2 regions of the Streptomyces sp. NPDC057474 genome follow, and region 1 is predicted to be linked to the other one. Evidence: riboswitches for the same ligand, from Rfam matches in the RefSeq annotation. Region 1 holds a riboswitch; the other holds the start of a gene.
What was found. A riboswitch is a leader RNA that binds a small molecule or an ion and turns the genes downstream of it on or off. The one in region 1 is predicted to bind cobalamin.

Region 1 (7,002 bases):
CCGTCCGAGCCGATCCTGCCGATACGGGCGGTCTTGTAGACGTGCTGGGTGGCGCCGTCGACGGTGACCTTGCCCTCGGGGGCGTCGAGTTCGATACCGCCGGAAACCTTCTTCACCTTCGCCACGTCGAAGGAGCCGGCCTTCTCGACCATCTCCTTCCAGAGGTGGACGGAGATGTACGCGGCCTCCATCGGGTCGCTGGTCGGCTTGTCCTTGCCGTAGGCGGCCTGGTAGGCCTCCACGAACTTCGTGTTGGCGGCGCCCGGGGTGGTCTCGTAGTAGTTCCAGGCGGTCAACTGGCCCTCCAGGTACTGGGTGCCGATGCTCTTGACCTCCTCCTCGGCGATCGACACCGAAAGGACCGGCAGGCTTTTCGCGCTGAGCCCGGCGGACTTGTACTCCTTGAAGAAGGCCACGTTGCTGTCGCCGTTGAGGGTGTTGAAGACGGCGTCCGCGCCGGCGTCCTTGACCTTGTTGACGATGGTGCTGAACTCGGTGGAGCCGAGCGGCGCGTAGTCCTCGCCGACCACCTTCATGCCCTGGGCCTCCGCGTACGCCTTGATGATCTTGTTGGCGGTGCGCGGGAAGACGTAGTCGCTGCCCACCAGGTAAAGCCGCGTCAGGCCCTGCTTCTTGAGGTAGTCCAGGGCGGGCACGATCTGCTGGTTGGTGGTGGCGCCGATGTAGAAGATGTACGGGGACTGTTCCAGGCCCTCGTACTGCACGGGGTAGAACAGGAGCGACTTGTAGCGCTCGAAGACCGGCTTGACGGCCTTGCGGCTGGCGGAGGTCCAGCAGCCGAAGGTGGCGACCACCTTGTCGTCGGTGATCAGGGCCTCCGCCTTCTCGGCGAAGGTCGGCCAGTCGGAGGCGCCGTCCTGGCTGATGGGCTTCAGCTTCTTGCCCAGGACGCCACCGGCGGCGTTGATCTCCTTCACCGCGAGCAGCAGCGCGTTGTGCACGGTGACCTCGCTGATGGCCATGGTGCCCGAGAGCGAGTTCAGCAGACCCACCTTGACGGTGTCGCCGGTGGTGTCCGCCTTCGCTCCGGGGGCCGAGGACGTGCCGGTGCCGGTCTTGGCGCCGCACGCGCTGAGGGCGGCGGTCGTGCCGAGCGCCGACGCGCCCGCGAGGAGACCGCGTCTGCTGATGCTGAGGCCGGACATGCAATACCTCCTTGCCCACGAAGGGCGTTTCGAAGAGGGAGCGGAAGTGCGTCCACAGCCTGCGAGTCAAACGTTTCCCTCGCGTTTCAGGGCAATTGAAGAACAGTTTCCAGGGGAAGCATTTTCCGAGGTGAAGAAAGATTTATCGCTTCCTGCGGAAAGGACGTGATTCCTGAATTCCGCTGTCCGGAGCGCGGTGATCGAAGGTAGGCTCCGGGCATCCCCGTCGCGGGGCGTGTGAACGCGAGTTGAGGAGTGCGATGGCGAGGCGACCCGAGGAACTGCTCCACCTGCTGACCCGGGCCGAGCGCCTCTCCGTACGTCGAGTCCAGTCCCTGCTCGACGAGTTCGACTGCTCCGTCGAGGCGTGGCGGGTCCTCGACCTGCTCTCCGACGGGCAGGGCCACAACATGACGGCCCTCGCCGAACACGCCTTCCTGCCGGCTCCGAGCCTGACCAAGCTGATCGACCAACTCGTCGACCAGAACCTGGTCTTCCGCCGAGTCGACCCCACCGACCGGCGCCGCGTCCTCGCCCACCTCACCCCGCGCGGTAGGGAGCGATGGCAGCTGCTCACCCGCGAAGTACGCGCCGACTGGGCCGAGTTAGAGTCGCCGCTGACCGACGAGGACGGGAAGCGGCTGGAACTCCTGCTGGACCGACTGGCCCGGACCCTGGAGGACGGCGGAACCGCCGACGGTCAGGGCAAGGTCAACGCAGGTCGTGCGGAGCGCGCAGCTGGGCGAGGACGTTGAAGTCGTATCCGTCCGCCTGCGCGAGGTAGATGCGCTGGCGCACATGCCGCCCGTCCAGGCTCAGCAGACCGCGCGGCCCCTCGTACGAGACGGTGTCGGCGGCCGCCCCGATCGCGGTCACGTCCAGGGCGCGCGCCCGCTCGACGAGCGCGGCGAGCAGCAGGACGCCCTCGTAGCAGGACTCGCCGAGGCTGCCCGGGGTCGGCGCCTCCAGGCCGAAGCGGCCGGCGTACTGGCCGTGGAAGTCCAGGGTGTTCTGGTCGGCCAGCGACGCGAAGAACCCGGCCGTGCTGTAGAGATCGAGGGTGGCCTCGGGGCCGCTGCCGATCAGCATGTTCTCGTCCATCAGCGTGCTCAGCCGCAGACATCGCCGGTCGAGCCCGGAGGCGGCGAAGGCCCGGTTGAAGCGGACCGCGTCGCTGCCGACCAGGAGCATCAGGACCCCGTCGGCGTCGGCCCGCTCGATACGTCGCAGTACGTCTTCGAAGTCCTCGGTACCGAGCGGCAGATACGCCTCACCGCAGACCCGGCCCCGGCACTCGCGGGCGTAGCCCCGGGCCGCCCGCGCGGTGTGCCGGGGCCACACGTAGTTGTTGCCGACGACGAACCAGCGGCGCACGCCACGGGACTCGGCGAGCAGCCGCATCGCGGGCAGCAGCTGCCAGGAGGGCGTCTCGCTCGTCATGAAGACGCCCTCGGTGCGCTCCCCGCCCTCGTACAGGGCCGTGTACACGTACGGCACCCGGTGCGCGACGCGGGGGGCCACCGCCTGCCGGACGGAGGAGATGTGCCAGCCGGTGACGCCCTGCACCGCGCCCGAGGCGACCAGGGCCTCGACGTCCTCGGCGACCCGCCGCGGCTCGGCCCCGCCGTCGACCTCGATCAGCCGCAGCTCCCTGCCCAGCACTCCCCCGGCCTTGTTGACCTCCTCGGCGGCCAGCCGGGCGCACGCCCCGCAGGTGGGGCCGAAGATACCGGCGGGCCCCTGCATCGGGTACACGAGCGCCACGTTCAGGGTCGAGTCGTCGGCCGTGACCCACTCGGGGGTGTGGAGGCGGGGCGGTGGCCGATTCATGGCCTCATGATGGCGTGATCGTCATCGGCGCCCCAGGCGGTGCCACGGATCGAGACCGATTCGTAGGCCGGGGCCGAGGCCAGGTCATGACTTCGGGGTCGCGGGTGGATGTTCAGCGTGTCGTCCACTTCTCCTCGATCCGCCCGAACCGCCACACCAGCAGGGGGACCGCCCAGGTGACGAAGAACAGGCCGACGACGACATAGCCGATGGCGTCGAGGGCGAGGCCGTAGACCCACTCCCAGAACGTGCCGCGCAGATGCGCCTTCTCGGCGACGAGACCGAGCAGTTCGACCGTGCCGATGACGAGAGCGACGGCCACCGAGAGGCCGGTGATGCCTGCCCCAGTCCTCCCCGACCGGGACTTCACCCCCGTCCCCGGCACTGCGTCCCCACTCGGAATGGCAGTGCCAGAGCCTGGGCGGAAGCTGCCCGCCGCGACCAGCGCAGGGATACGCCGGAGACCCGGCGCACCCGCTACCGCCGGGTTCCATGGGCTGCGCGCTGCTGGAGCGACGGGTCTGAGCCCATGGTGAGGTTCTCGTCGGCCCAGAGATCCTTCAGGCCGAAGACGTGGCCGGCCTCATGAGTGGCCACACGCCGCGAAGGTCGATCTCACCCACACGACTGCTGGCCGGCTTGGAGCAGGTCAGGCGGTCCCGCCCCGGCGCGACCGGAACCACCACACGCCGCCGCCGAGCGCGAGGAGGACGGCGGCACCGATGCCGAGGGGCACAGCGAGGGAGACACCGTCGTCGCCGTCGCCGCTGTCCGCCGCGGGCTCCGCCGACGGCGTGGCGGTCTTGGCACTCGTCTCGGGTGAGGGCGAGGGGGACGCCGTGGTGGGTTCTTCCGAAGGGGTGGGGCTCACGACTTCGGCGCCGGGCGCGGCTGCCTTCAGGTCCAGGCGGGGTGCCGGGTGACCGTGGCCGTGGCCGTCCCCTTCGGATTCCTCCTCCAGCTCGATCCAGCGGTCCACCTTGCCGTCGCTGTACGACTGGAGGGTCTTGAAGACCAGCGACTTGGCGTCGGGCAACTGCCGTACGGTGACGACGTACTCGACGTCCTCCCCCACCGCGAGTTTCGCGCCCGACACGGTGTAGCCCCGGCTGGTGGGGGCGAACTTCCAGCCGTCCGGGCCCTCTTTGTAGGTGATGTCGGCGGGGACCATGCCCTCGGGCAGGATCACCTCCAGCTTGGTGATGCCGGCGGAGGAGGACTCCGACTCCGCGGAGAAGGTCAGTTCGACGTTCTGGTCGAGGGACCGGGCGCCCTCCGCCTCGACCTCCGCGTGGGCCGCGGCCGGTCCCGCGGTCGCGACGGCTACCGCGAACGCGGCTGCGGTGAGAACGCCGAGACGGCGCGAACTGCGTACCAAGGTCGGGCGGTGCACTGCGGACTCCCCTGTGCCGACGGCGTGAAGCTGAATTCAAGCGCAGGGCGGGACCTGTGGCCAAGGACGACCACCTGTACGAGCGGTTCCGGCCATCTGCCGTCTTCGCGAGTTCGCTCGTGTGCGGCGTGGGGGCGGTGGGGCGTGTGCCGTGGTGTGAGCTGTTCCACGGCGCCCGCGCGCCCCTCGTCTCGGCTTGTCAGCGCCCTTATGTGGGCACTACTGTCACCACGCCTTGGTGAACGGGAAATCCGGTGTCATGCCGGTGCGGCCCTCGCCACTGTGATCGGGAAGTCCGGCTCCAGTCCTCACGGACAGCCACTGGGTCCTTGTGACCCGGGAAGGCGGAGCACGGGCGGTGGTACCCGTAAGCCAGGAGACCGGCCAAGGCGCGTCAACCATCCACGAGGTGCTGGAGAGGGTCTGCTGAGCCATGCACATAGCCGAGGGTTTCCTTCCTCCGGCGCACGCGATCGCCTGGAGTGTCGCGTCCGCGCCGTTCGTCGTCCACGGAGTCCGAGCACTCACCCGTGAGGTCAAGGAGCATCCCGAGAGCACGCTGCTGCTCGGCGCTTCGGGGGCCTTCACCTTCGTCCTGTCCGCGCTGAAACTGCCGTCGGTCACCGGGAGTTGCTCCCACCCCACCGGCACCGGACTGGGCGCCATCCTGTTCCGGCCACCGATCATGGCGGTCCTTGGCACCATCACCCTGCTCTTCCAGGCCCTGCTGCTCGCGCACGGCGGCCTGACCACGCTCGGCGCCAACGTCTTCTCGATGGCGATCGTCGGCCCCTGGGCGGGTTACGGCATCTACCGGCTGCTGTGGCGGTTCGACGTACCGCTGATGGTCACGGTGTTCTTCGGCGCGTTCGTCGCCGACCTGGTCACCTACTGCGTCACCAGCGTGCAACTGGCGCTCGCGTTCCCCGACCCGAGCAGCGGCTTCCTGGGCGCGCTCGGCAAGTTCGGCTCCATCTTCGCCGTCACCCAGATCCCGCTCGCCGTGAGTGAGGGTCTCCTCACGGTGCTGGTGATGCGTCTGCTGGTGCAGTCGAGCAAGGGTGAACTGACCCGGCTCGGCGTGCTCCTGGCCGGCAGGCGCAACCGCACCGAGACCGAGACCGAGAGCGAGGCGGTGGCCCGATGAACCGGAACACGAAGATCAACGCCCTGCTGCTGCTCGTCGTGGCCGCGCTCGCCGTCCTGCCGCTGGCCCTCGGCCTCGGCGACCACAAGGAAGAGCCCTTCGCGGGCGCCGACGCCGAGGCGGAGACCGCGATCACGGAGCTCAAGCCGGACTACGAACCGTGGTTCTCCCCCCTGTACGAGCCGCCGTCCGGCGAGATCGAGTCGGCGCTGTTCGCCCTGCAGGCCGCGCTCGGCGCGGGCGTCCTCGCCTACTACTTCGGTATCCACCGGGGCCGGCGCCAAGGCGAGGCACGAGCCCGGGCACAGCTGAACGGGGCCGGGGACGCCACCACGGCCGAGGCGGCCGAGGCGGTTCCGGTGAGCGTGGCGGCGACCACCACGGCAACCGCGACGGCCTCGAAGGGCGCGACCGGCGACGAGGGCTCGTCCGGTGGTTCCGGGGAGTCCCCCGCCGGGCGGGTCTGAGCCCGCGTGCTGCCGATCGACGCGGCGGCGCACAGCAGTCGCTGGCGCCACCGCCATCCCGTGGACAAGGCCGTGCTCGGGCTCGGCCTCACCGTGCTCGCGATCTCCCTGCCGCCCTGGCCCGGCGCGGCCCTGGTCCTGCTGACCGCGCTCGCCGTGCTGCTGGGCCCGGCGGGCGTGCCCGGCCGCCGACTGTGGCGTGCCTACCGGGTGCCGTTGGGTTTCTGCGTGACCGGCGCGCTGCCGCTGCTCGTCCAGGTCGGTGGGCCCGGCGGGTTCGTGACCCTGGCCGAGGGCGGACCGGTCCGCGCCGGGGAGCTGCTGCTGCGCACCTCGGCCGCCTCCCTCGGCGTCCTCCTGTTCGCCTTCACCACGCCCATGTCGGATCTGCTGCCGCGCCTGGTGAAGGCCGGGGTGCCCGCACCGGTCGTGGACGTCGCGCTGGTCACGTACCGCATGAGCTTTCTGCTCCTGGACTCCGTGCGCCGGATCCGGGAGGCGCAGGCGGCCCGGCTGGGGCACACCACGCGGGCCGCCACCTGGCGTTCACTCGCCGGTCTTGGCGCCACCGCGTTCGTGCGGGCCTTCGACCGGGCGGCACGGCTGCAGACCGGGCTCGCCGGGCGGGGGTACGACGGCACCCTGCGCGTCCTGGTGCCCGAGGCCCGGATCTCCGCCCGCTTCACCGTGGCCGCCGTCGCCCTCCTCACGGCCGTGGCCACCCTCACCTTCGTACTGGATTCGTCCTGGAAAGGCCGCTGACATGAGCGAGCCCGTGCTGGTCGCCCTGCGGGGCGCGTCCTTCGCGTACGAGGACGGTCCGGCCGTGCTCAGCGATCTCGACTTCGAGGTGCACGAGGGGCGCGCGCTCGCCCTGCTGGGCCGCAACGGCAGCGGCAAGACCACGCTGATGCGGCTGCTCAGCGGCGGGCTGCGGCCCCGTACGGGCGAGTTGGCGGTCGAGGGGCAGCGGGTGACGTACGACCGGAGAGGCCTGAC
Region 2 (7,002 bases), on a different contig from region 1:
GTTGCCTACGGTCCACGTGCCACTGACGTCCAAAAGAAGCCCGGGTAAATGGAAAACTTCTCGCTGATCCTCGCGATCGTGGTGATCACCGCGCTCGCGTTCGATTTTACGAACGGTTTCCACGACACCGCCAACGCGATGGCCACCACCATCTCGACCGGCGCCATGAAGCCCAAGGTCGCGGTGGCCATGTCCGCCGTGCTCAACCTTGTCGGCGCGTTCCTTTCCATAGAGGTCGCCAACACCATCTCCAAGGGGCTCGTCGACGAGTCCGGCATACAGCCAGAGGTCATATTCGCGGCGCTCGTGGGCGCCATCCTCTGGAACCTGCTGACCTGGCTCGTCGGGCTCCCCTCCAGTTCCTCGCACGCCCTGATGGGCGGCCTCATCGGTGCCACCATCGCCTCGGCCGGCGCCGGCGCGGTGCACGGCGACGTGCTCGTCACCAAGGTGCTGATCCCCGCCGTCGCGGCCCCGCTGGTCGCCGGCGTCGCGGCGATGTTCGCCACCCGGCTGACGTACAGGCTCGGTGAGCACACGAGCGAGAAGGCCTCCGGCAAGGGGTACCGCGCCGGTCAGATCGCCTCCGCGGGCCTGGTCTCGCTGGCCCACGGCACGAACGACGCCCAGAAGACGATGGGCATCATCACCCTGGCCCTGGTCGCCGGCGGCGCCCTCGCGCCCGACTCCGACCCGCCGGTGTGGGTCATCGTCACCGCCGGTACGGCCATCGCGCTCGGCACCTATCTGGGCGGCTGGCGCATCATCCGCACGATGGGCAAGGGCCTGACCGACCTCCAGCCGCAGCAGGGCTTCGCCGCCCAGACCAGCGCGGCCACGGTCATCCTGGCCTCCTCGCACCTCGGCTTCTCGCTCTCCACCACGCACTCGGTCTCCGGTGCCGTGATGGGCGCGGGCCTCGGCCGCAAGGGCGGTGTGGTCCGCTGGTCCACCGCGACCCGGATGTTCGTCGCCTGGGGCCTGACCCTGCCGGCCGCCGCTCTGGTCGCCGCGCTCGCCGAGTGGGTGACGTCCTTCGGCAGCTGGGGCACGGCCGTCGTCGCGGTCTTCCTCATCGCCTCCAGCGCCGCGATCTGGGTCGTCTCGCGCCGCGAGGTGGTCGACCACACCAATGTGAACGACACCGAGGAGCCGCCCGGCGTGGTGACCACCGCGATGGCCGCCGTGACGCCGCCGCCGGCCGGCACCGTGACCGAGGACCTCACGGCGACCATCCCGGCCCCCGCGGCCCCGGCCGCCGTCGAGACCACGGCCCCGGCGAACTCGTCCACGCCGACGCCCGCCGTCTGAGCCCCGCGACCCCCTGAGGAAGATCACCACCATGCACATCGACTGGGCAGCTCTCGGCTCCGTCTTCGGAGTCAGCCTCGTGGTCACCGTGGCCCTCGTCGGCCTCTTCACCCTGGGCATCGTCGGCCTGTCCAAGCGGGAGACCGCGACCGCCGCCGGCAACTCACCGGCACCGGCCACGACAGCGGCGTACACGTGCTTCGCGGCCTGCGCGACGGCGGTGGGGTACGGGATCTACCTGATCATGGCCTGAGGCCCCGTCCACCCCTCTCACCTCGCACGACACACCACAACGAACCCCTCGTACCGTTTGACCAGGTATAGGGGGTTTGTCTATTTTCCACAGCAAACTGTGACCCTCGTCGAACGACTGCACCCTCAAGTCGTACGCCATGCAGCGACAGGAGTGGGCGGAGGCGCTCATCCGGGTGGAGAGCGCCCGTGTCGACGGCGAGATACGACTCGTGTCGACCCGCCTGCTGCTGGGCACGTTCTGCGCGAGCGTGCTGCTGCCGAGCATCGCGGTGGCGACCGGGTCGTGCCCACCACTCAGTTCGGGGCCACGCCACCACTCACCACGGCGATCACCGGCGCGATCGGCGCCGCACTGCTCACCTCGCTCGCCGCGGGGCTCGGCAAGGTACTGCGCGCCCGCGCCGACGCTTCGCGACCCAGCGGTCTCAGTGCCGCTCCGGCCCCCGCGGCCGAGCCCCGGCCAGAGCCCGGTCCAGGACCCTCAGCCGCTCCGTGACCGGAGTCAGCCCCCACCACAAACCCGCTCCCGCGGCGATGAGGGCGGTCACCACCAGCCAGACGACGCCTCGCACCTCCGTCCCCGGCACCAGCAGGGCGGCGAGCGCGCCCACTCCGACGGCCAGCACTCCGGCCACCATGCTGAAGAGCACCAGGGGGGCCGCGGCGGACAACAGCGTCCGCCGGTCCCTCGATGTCCTCGCATGCGCCGAGGCGGACCCCTTGGCCCGATCTTCCATCGCGTGCACCTCCCGTCCCCCGGAGGGTTCTTCAAGAACCGTCCGCTCCCGGGTCCACAAGCCCCGCCAGAAAACCACACCACGCGGCGTGACGGAAGGAGAGCACAGCGTTCTGATGCAAGTTTGAGTCACGCACCAGTACGTGACTCTCTCTGATCGACGCTTCCACGCAGACAGCGGCCTCGCCCGCTCCACCTCCCAAGTCGGCGCACCGACACGGCGTCCTCACCGCGACGACCCGAGCGCCGGGTCCAACCGCCGCGCGGGCGCGGAGGAGGGCCGGCCACACCAGGTTCGTCTCCCCGCGACGAAACACCCGACGCCGCTCGTCGGCGCTCAGCTTTCGTACTGCCGTCCCCTTGAGTGCTCCCAGCTCGGGCGTCAGGAAAGAGCACGGAAAGAGCACGGAAAGAGCCTATTAGGGCATCTGACGATATTTCAGCGATGTGGGGCTCAGCACACCGCTCCACCGCAGGTCAACAGCAAGTTGACGGTTCTTCCAGGTGCGTGGTGGACTGCCGGGGCCATGTACGACGGCAGGAGAGGAAGCCGGTGCGAGTCCGGCGCGGTCCCGCCACTGTCACCGGGGAAGAACCTTCCCGGGAGCCAGGAACTCTCGCCGTCGGTCTCGTCGAACCAGGGCGTGGACACCCTGAGTGAGGACATATCGCCATGCGCGGCTGCCCATCGGGGCTCAGCACCCGGTCCCTGCCCGACCTCGTGATCGGCTGAACCGATGCGTGCCGATCGCGTCTTCGCGTACGGTGCCGCCGCCGGGCTCCTCGGTGACCTGCTCCTGGGCGATCCTCGCCGGGGGCATCCGGTCGCCGCGTTCGGTCGGGCCGCCGGTGCCGTGGAGCGGGTGTTGTGGCGGGACCACCGCGGGTGGGGCGCTCTGCACACCGCGGTGTGCGCGGGTGGCGCCGTAGCGCTGGGAGCCGTGGCGGCGGCCGCCGTACGGCCATCGCGTGCCGCCTCCGTCGGATTGACCGCCGCCGCCACCTGGGCCGTCGTCGGGGGGACCTCGCTCGGGCGGGAGGCCCGGGCGATCGGGCGGTCCCTCGATGCGGGCGATGTCGAGGGCGCGCGGGACCGCTTGCCTCATCTGTGCGGGCGGGATCCTCAGGCGCTCGACTCGGACGGGATCGCGCGGGCCGTCGTGGAGTCCGTCGCCGAGAACACGTCGGACGCGGTGGTGGGGGCGCTCGTGTGGGGGGCCGTGGGGGGTGTGCCCGGGCTGGTGGGGTTCCGGGCCGTCAACACGTTGGACGCCATGGTCGGGCATCGGTCGCAACGGTATCGGCGGTACGGGTGGGCCTCCGCGCGGCTGGACGACGTGGCGGGGTGGCCGGGAGCTCGGCTGACCGCGGTGTTGGCCGCGGCAGCCGGTGGGGATGCCCGGGGGGCTGTCCGGGCTTGGCGGGCCGATGCGGGGAGGCATCCGAGTCCCAACGCGGGGCCTGTGGAGGCGTCGTTCGCGGGGGCGCTCGGAGTGCGGTTGGGGGGCACGTTGTCGTACGGGGGGCGGGTTGAGCATCGGCCTGTGCTGAACGGGGAGGGGCGGACCGTCGTCGTGGGGGACATCGAGCGGGCTGTTCGGTTGTCTCGGCGGGTCGGGTGGCTGGCCCTTGGGGTGAGTGCGGGTGCGGCGGTGCTGCGGGGCCGGGTTTCGCGGCGCCCGGCACACCAGGTGAGGAGTCAGGGATGAGTGGCGGGCTGTTGGTCGCCGGGACCACCTCCGATGCCGGTAAGAGCGTTGTCACCGCCGGGATCTGTCGGTGGCTCGTGCGGCAGGGGGTCAAGGTCGCGCCGTTCAAGGCGCAGAACATGTCGCTCAATTCCTTCGTGACGAAGGAAGGCGCTGAGATCGGGCGGGCTCAGGCCATGCAGGCTCAGGCCTGTCGCGTCGAGCCGAGTGCGCTCATGAACCCCGTTCTGCTGAAGCCCGGGGGTGAGCGGAGCAGTCAGGTGGTGCTGCTGGGGAAGCCCGTGGGTGAGATGAGTGCGCGCGGGTATCACGGCGGGCGGCAACAGCGGCTGCTCGGGACCGTGTTGGAGTGTCTCGCCGAGTTGCGGGGCACATATGACGCGGTGATCTGTGAGGGGGCCGGTTCGCCCGCCGAGATCAATCTTCGGCGCACCGACATCGTCAACATGGGGATAGCCCGGAATGCCGGGCTTCCCGTCCTCGTCGTCGGCGACATCGATCGCGGTGGGGTCTTCGCGTCCTTCTTCGGGACCGTCGCGCTGCTCTCGCCCGAGGATCAGGCCCTCGTCGCCGGCTTCCTCGTCAACAAGTTCCGGGGGGACGTCTCCCTGCTGGAGCCGGGGCTCGACATGTTGCACGGGCTCACCGGGCGGCGGACGTACGGTGTGCTGCCCTTCCGGCACGGACTCGGGATCGACGAGGAGGACGGGCTTCGGGTCTCGCTGCGGGGGACGGTCCGGGAGTCGAATGTCGCGCCGCCCGTCGGGGAGGACGTGCTGCGGGTCGCCGTGTGCGCGGTTCCGCTGATGTCCAACTTCACCGATGTCGACGCGCTCGCCACCGAACCCGGTGTCGTCGTGCGGTTCGTGGACCGGGCCGAGGAACTGGCCGACGCCGACCTCGTCGTCGTTCCGGGGACCCGGGGCACGGTCCGGGCGCTGGAGTGGCTGCGGGAGCGGGGGCTCGCCGACGCCATCGCGCGACGCGCCGCGGAGGGGCGGCCGGTCCTCGGCATCTGCGGGGGGTTCCAGATGCTCGGGGAACACATCGAGGACGAGGTCGAGAGTCGGCGGGGGCATGTGGACGGGCTCGGAATCCTGCCCGTGCGCGTGCGGTTCGCTCGCGAGAAGACGCTCACGCGCCCCGTCGGGGAGGCCCTCGGGGAGCGGGTCGAGGGGTACGAGATTCATCACGGGGTCGCTGAAGTCATGGGCGGGGATGCGTTCATCTCCGATGACAACGGACACAGCCTGGACGGGTGCCGGGTCGGGCAGACCTGGGGCACGCACTGGCACGGGTCGCTGGAGTCGGACGGGTTCCGGCGGGCCTTTCTGCGCGAGGTGGCGGCCGCGTCGGGGCGCCGTTTCGTGCCGGCCGCCGACACGTCGTTCGCCGCGCTGCGCGAGGAGCAGCTGGACCGGCTCGGCGATCTGATCGAGGAACACGCGGACACCGACGCGCTCTGGCGGCTCATCGAGTCGGGCACGCCGGCTGGACTGCCTTTCGTGCCGCCCGGAGCGCCCGGAGCACCGGAAGCGCCCGGAGCACCGAAAGCGCCCGCATGAGCGCGTCACACGCACGACATGAGCGAGCGGCTACGGGCCATCTGCCCGGGCCGGAGGGTGACTTGGAGGGCGACGAGAAGTGAGTGTTCCATTTCCGTTCACGGCCGTCGTCGGCCAGGACGACCTGCGGCTGGCGCTGCTGCTGAACGCGGTGTCGCCGGCGGTCGGCGGTGTGCTGGTGCGCGGTGAGAAGGGGACCGCGAAGAGCACCGCCGTGCGGGCGCTCGCGGCGCTGCTGCCGGAGGTGGAGGTCGTCGCCGGGTGCCGGTTCTCGTGCGATCCCGCGAAGCCGGACCCCGCGTGTCCGGACGGGCCGCACGAGCCGGCGTTCGAGACACGGCCGTCCCGCATGGTCGAGCTGCCCGTCGGCGCCTCCGAGGACCGGCTCGTCGGCGCGCTCGACATCGAGCGGGCGCTGTCCGAGGGCGTGAAGGCGTTCGAGCCGGGGCTGCTCGCGGACGCGCACCGGGGGATCCTCTACGTCGACGAGGTGAACCTGCTCCACGACCACCTCGTCGATCTACTGCTCGACGCGGCCGCGATGGGCGCCTCGTACGTGGAACGCGAGGGCGTCTCCGTACGGCATGCCGCGCGGTTCCTGCTCGTCGGGACGATGAACCCCGAAGAGGGCGAGCTGCGGCCGCAGTTGCTCGACCGGTTCGGGCTGACCGTCGAGGTCGCGGCCTCGCGCGAGCCGGACCAGCGGGTGGAGGTCGTACGGCGGCGGCTCGCCTACGACGACGACCCGGCGGGTTTCGTGGCCCGTTGGGCGGACGAGGAGGCCGACGTACGGCAACGCATCGTCGCCGCACGGGAGTTGCTGCCGTCCGTGGTACTGGGCGACGGGGCGCTGCGGCAGATCGCGGCGACCTGTGCGGCCTTCGAGGTGGACGGTATGCGGGCCGACATCGTGATGGCCCGGACGGCGACCGCGCTGGCCGCGTGGGCGGGGCGGACCGAGGTACTCGCGGACGATGTGCGCCGGGCGGCGCTGCTCGCGCTGCCGCACCGGCGGCGGCGGAACCCGTTCGACGCGCCGGGGCTCGACGAGGACAAGCTCGACGAGACGCTGGAGGAGTTCGCGGATTCAGCGGATCCGTCGGATTCAGCCGATCCGTCGGATTCAGCGGATTCATCGGAGGACGAGGATCCGGATCCCGGTCCGGACGGGCCCGGTGGCGGGGGGCAGCCGCCTTCCTCGGAGCCCGACGGGCCGCAGGGCAGCGACTCCGGGGCACAGTCCGAGACCGGGGAGGGCGTGCCGGCGCAGGCCCCGGCCGCCGGGGAGCGGTCCGCCGTACGGGCCGCCGAACCCTTTCGTACGAAGGTGCTGAGCGTGCCGGGGCTCGGGGAGGGCGCCGCCGGGCGGCGTTCGCGGGCGCGGACCGAGCACGGACGTACGACCGGGGCGCGCAGGCCGCGCGGC

Region 2: it holds a riboswitch for cobalamin, as region 1 does, so the genes downstream of both, ACFU53_RS21590 (cobalamin biosynthesis protein) here and ACFU53_RS10465 (energy-coupling factor ABC transporter permease) in region 1, are expected to answer to the same signal.

Annotation. Positions count from the first base shown of each region.
Region 1 covers NZ_JBHVDX010000026.1:21,817-28,818, forward strand. The annotation lists gene urtA (urea ABC transporter substrate-binding protein) at 1-1,166, opposite strand, end outside; gene ACFU53_RS10445 (MarR family winged helix-turn-helix transcriptional regulator) at 1,427-1,921, shown strand; gene ACFU53_RS10450 (substrate-binding domain-containing protein) at 1,878-2,996, opposite strand; partial or broken gene ACFU53_RS10455 (HoxN/HupN/NixA family nickel/cobalt transporter) at 3,109-3,333, opposite strand; gene ACFU53_RS10460 (DUF1775 domain-containing protein) at 3,646-4,389, opposite strand; cobalamin riboswitch at 4,587-4,793, shown strand; gene ACFU53_RS10465 (energy-coupling factor ABC transporter permease) at 4,823-5,536, shown strand; gene ACFU53_RS10470 (energy-coupling factor ABC transporter substrate-binding protein) at 5,533-6,003, shown strand; gene cbiQ (cobalt ECF transporter T component CbiQ) at 6,010-6,765, shown strand; gene ACFU53_RS10480 (energy-coupling factor ABC transporter ATP-binding protein) at 6,767-7,002, shown strand, end outside.
Region 2 covers NZ_JBHVDX010000073.1:28,895-35,896, forward strand. The annotation lists gene ACFU53_RS21570 (anion permease) at 49-1,311, shown strand; gene ACFU53_RS21575 (hypothetical protein) at 1,343-1,564, shown strand; gene ACFU53_RS21580 (hypothetical protein) at 1,992-2,303, opposite strand; gene ACFU53_RS21585 (DUF397 domain-containing protein) at 2,335-2,709, opposite strand; cobalamin riboswitch at 2,778-2,942, shown strand; gene ACFU53_RS21590 (cobalamin biosynthesis protein) at 3,040-4,011, shown strand; gene ACFU53_RS21595 (cobyric acid synthase) at 4,008-5,576, shown strand; gene ACFU53_RS21600 (putative cobaltochelatase) at 5,656-7,002, shown strand, end outside.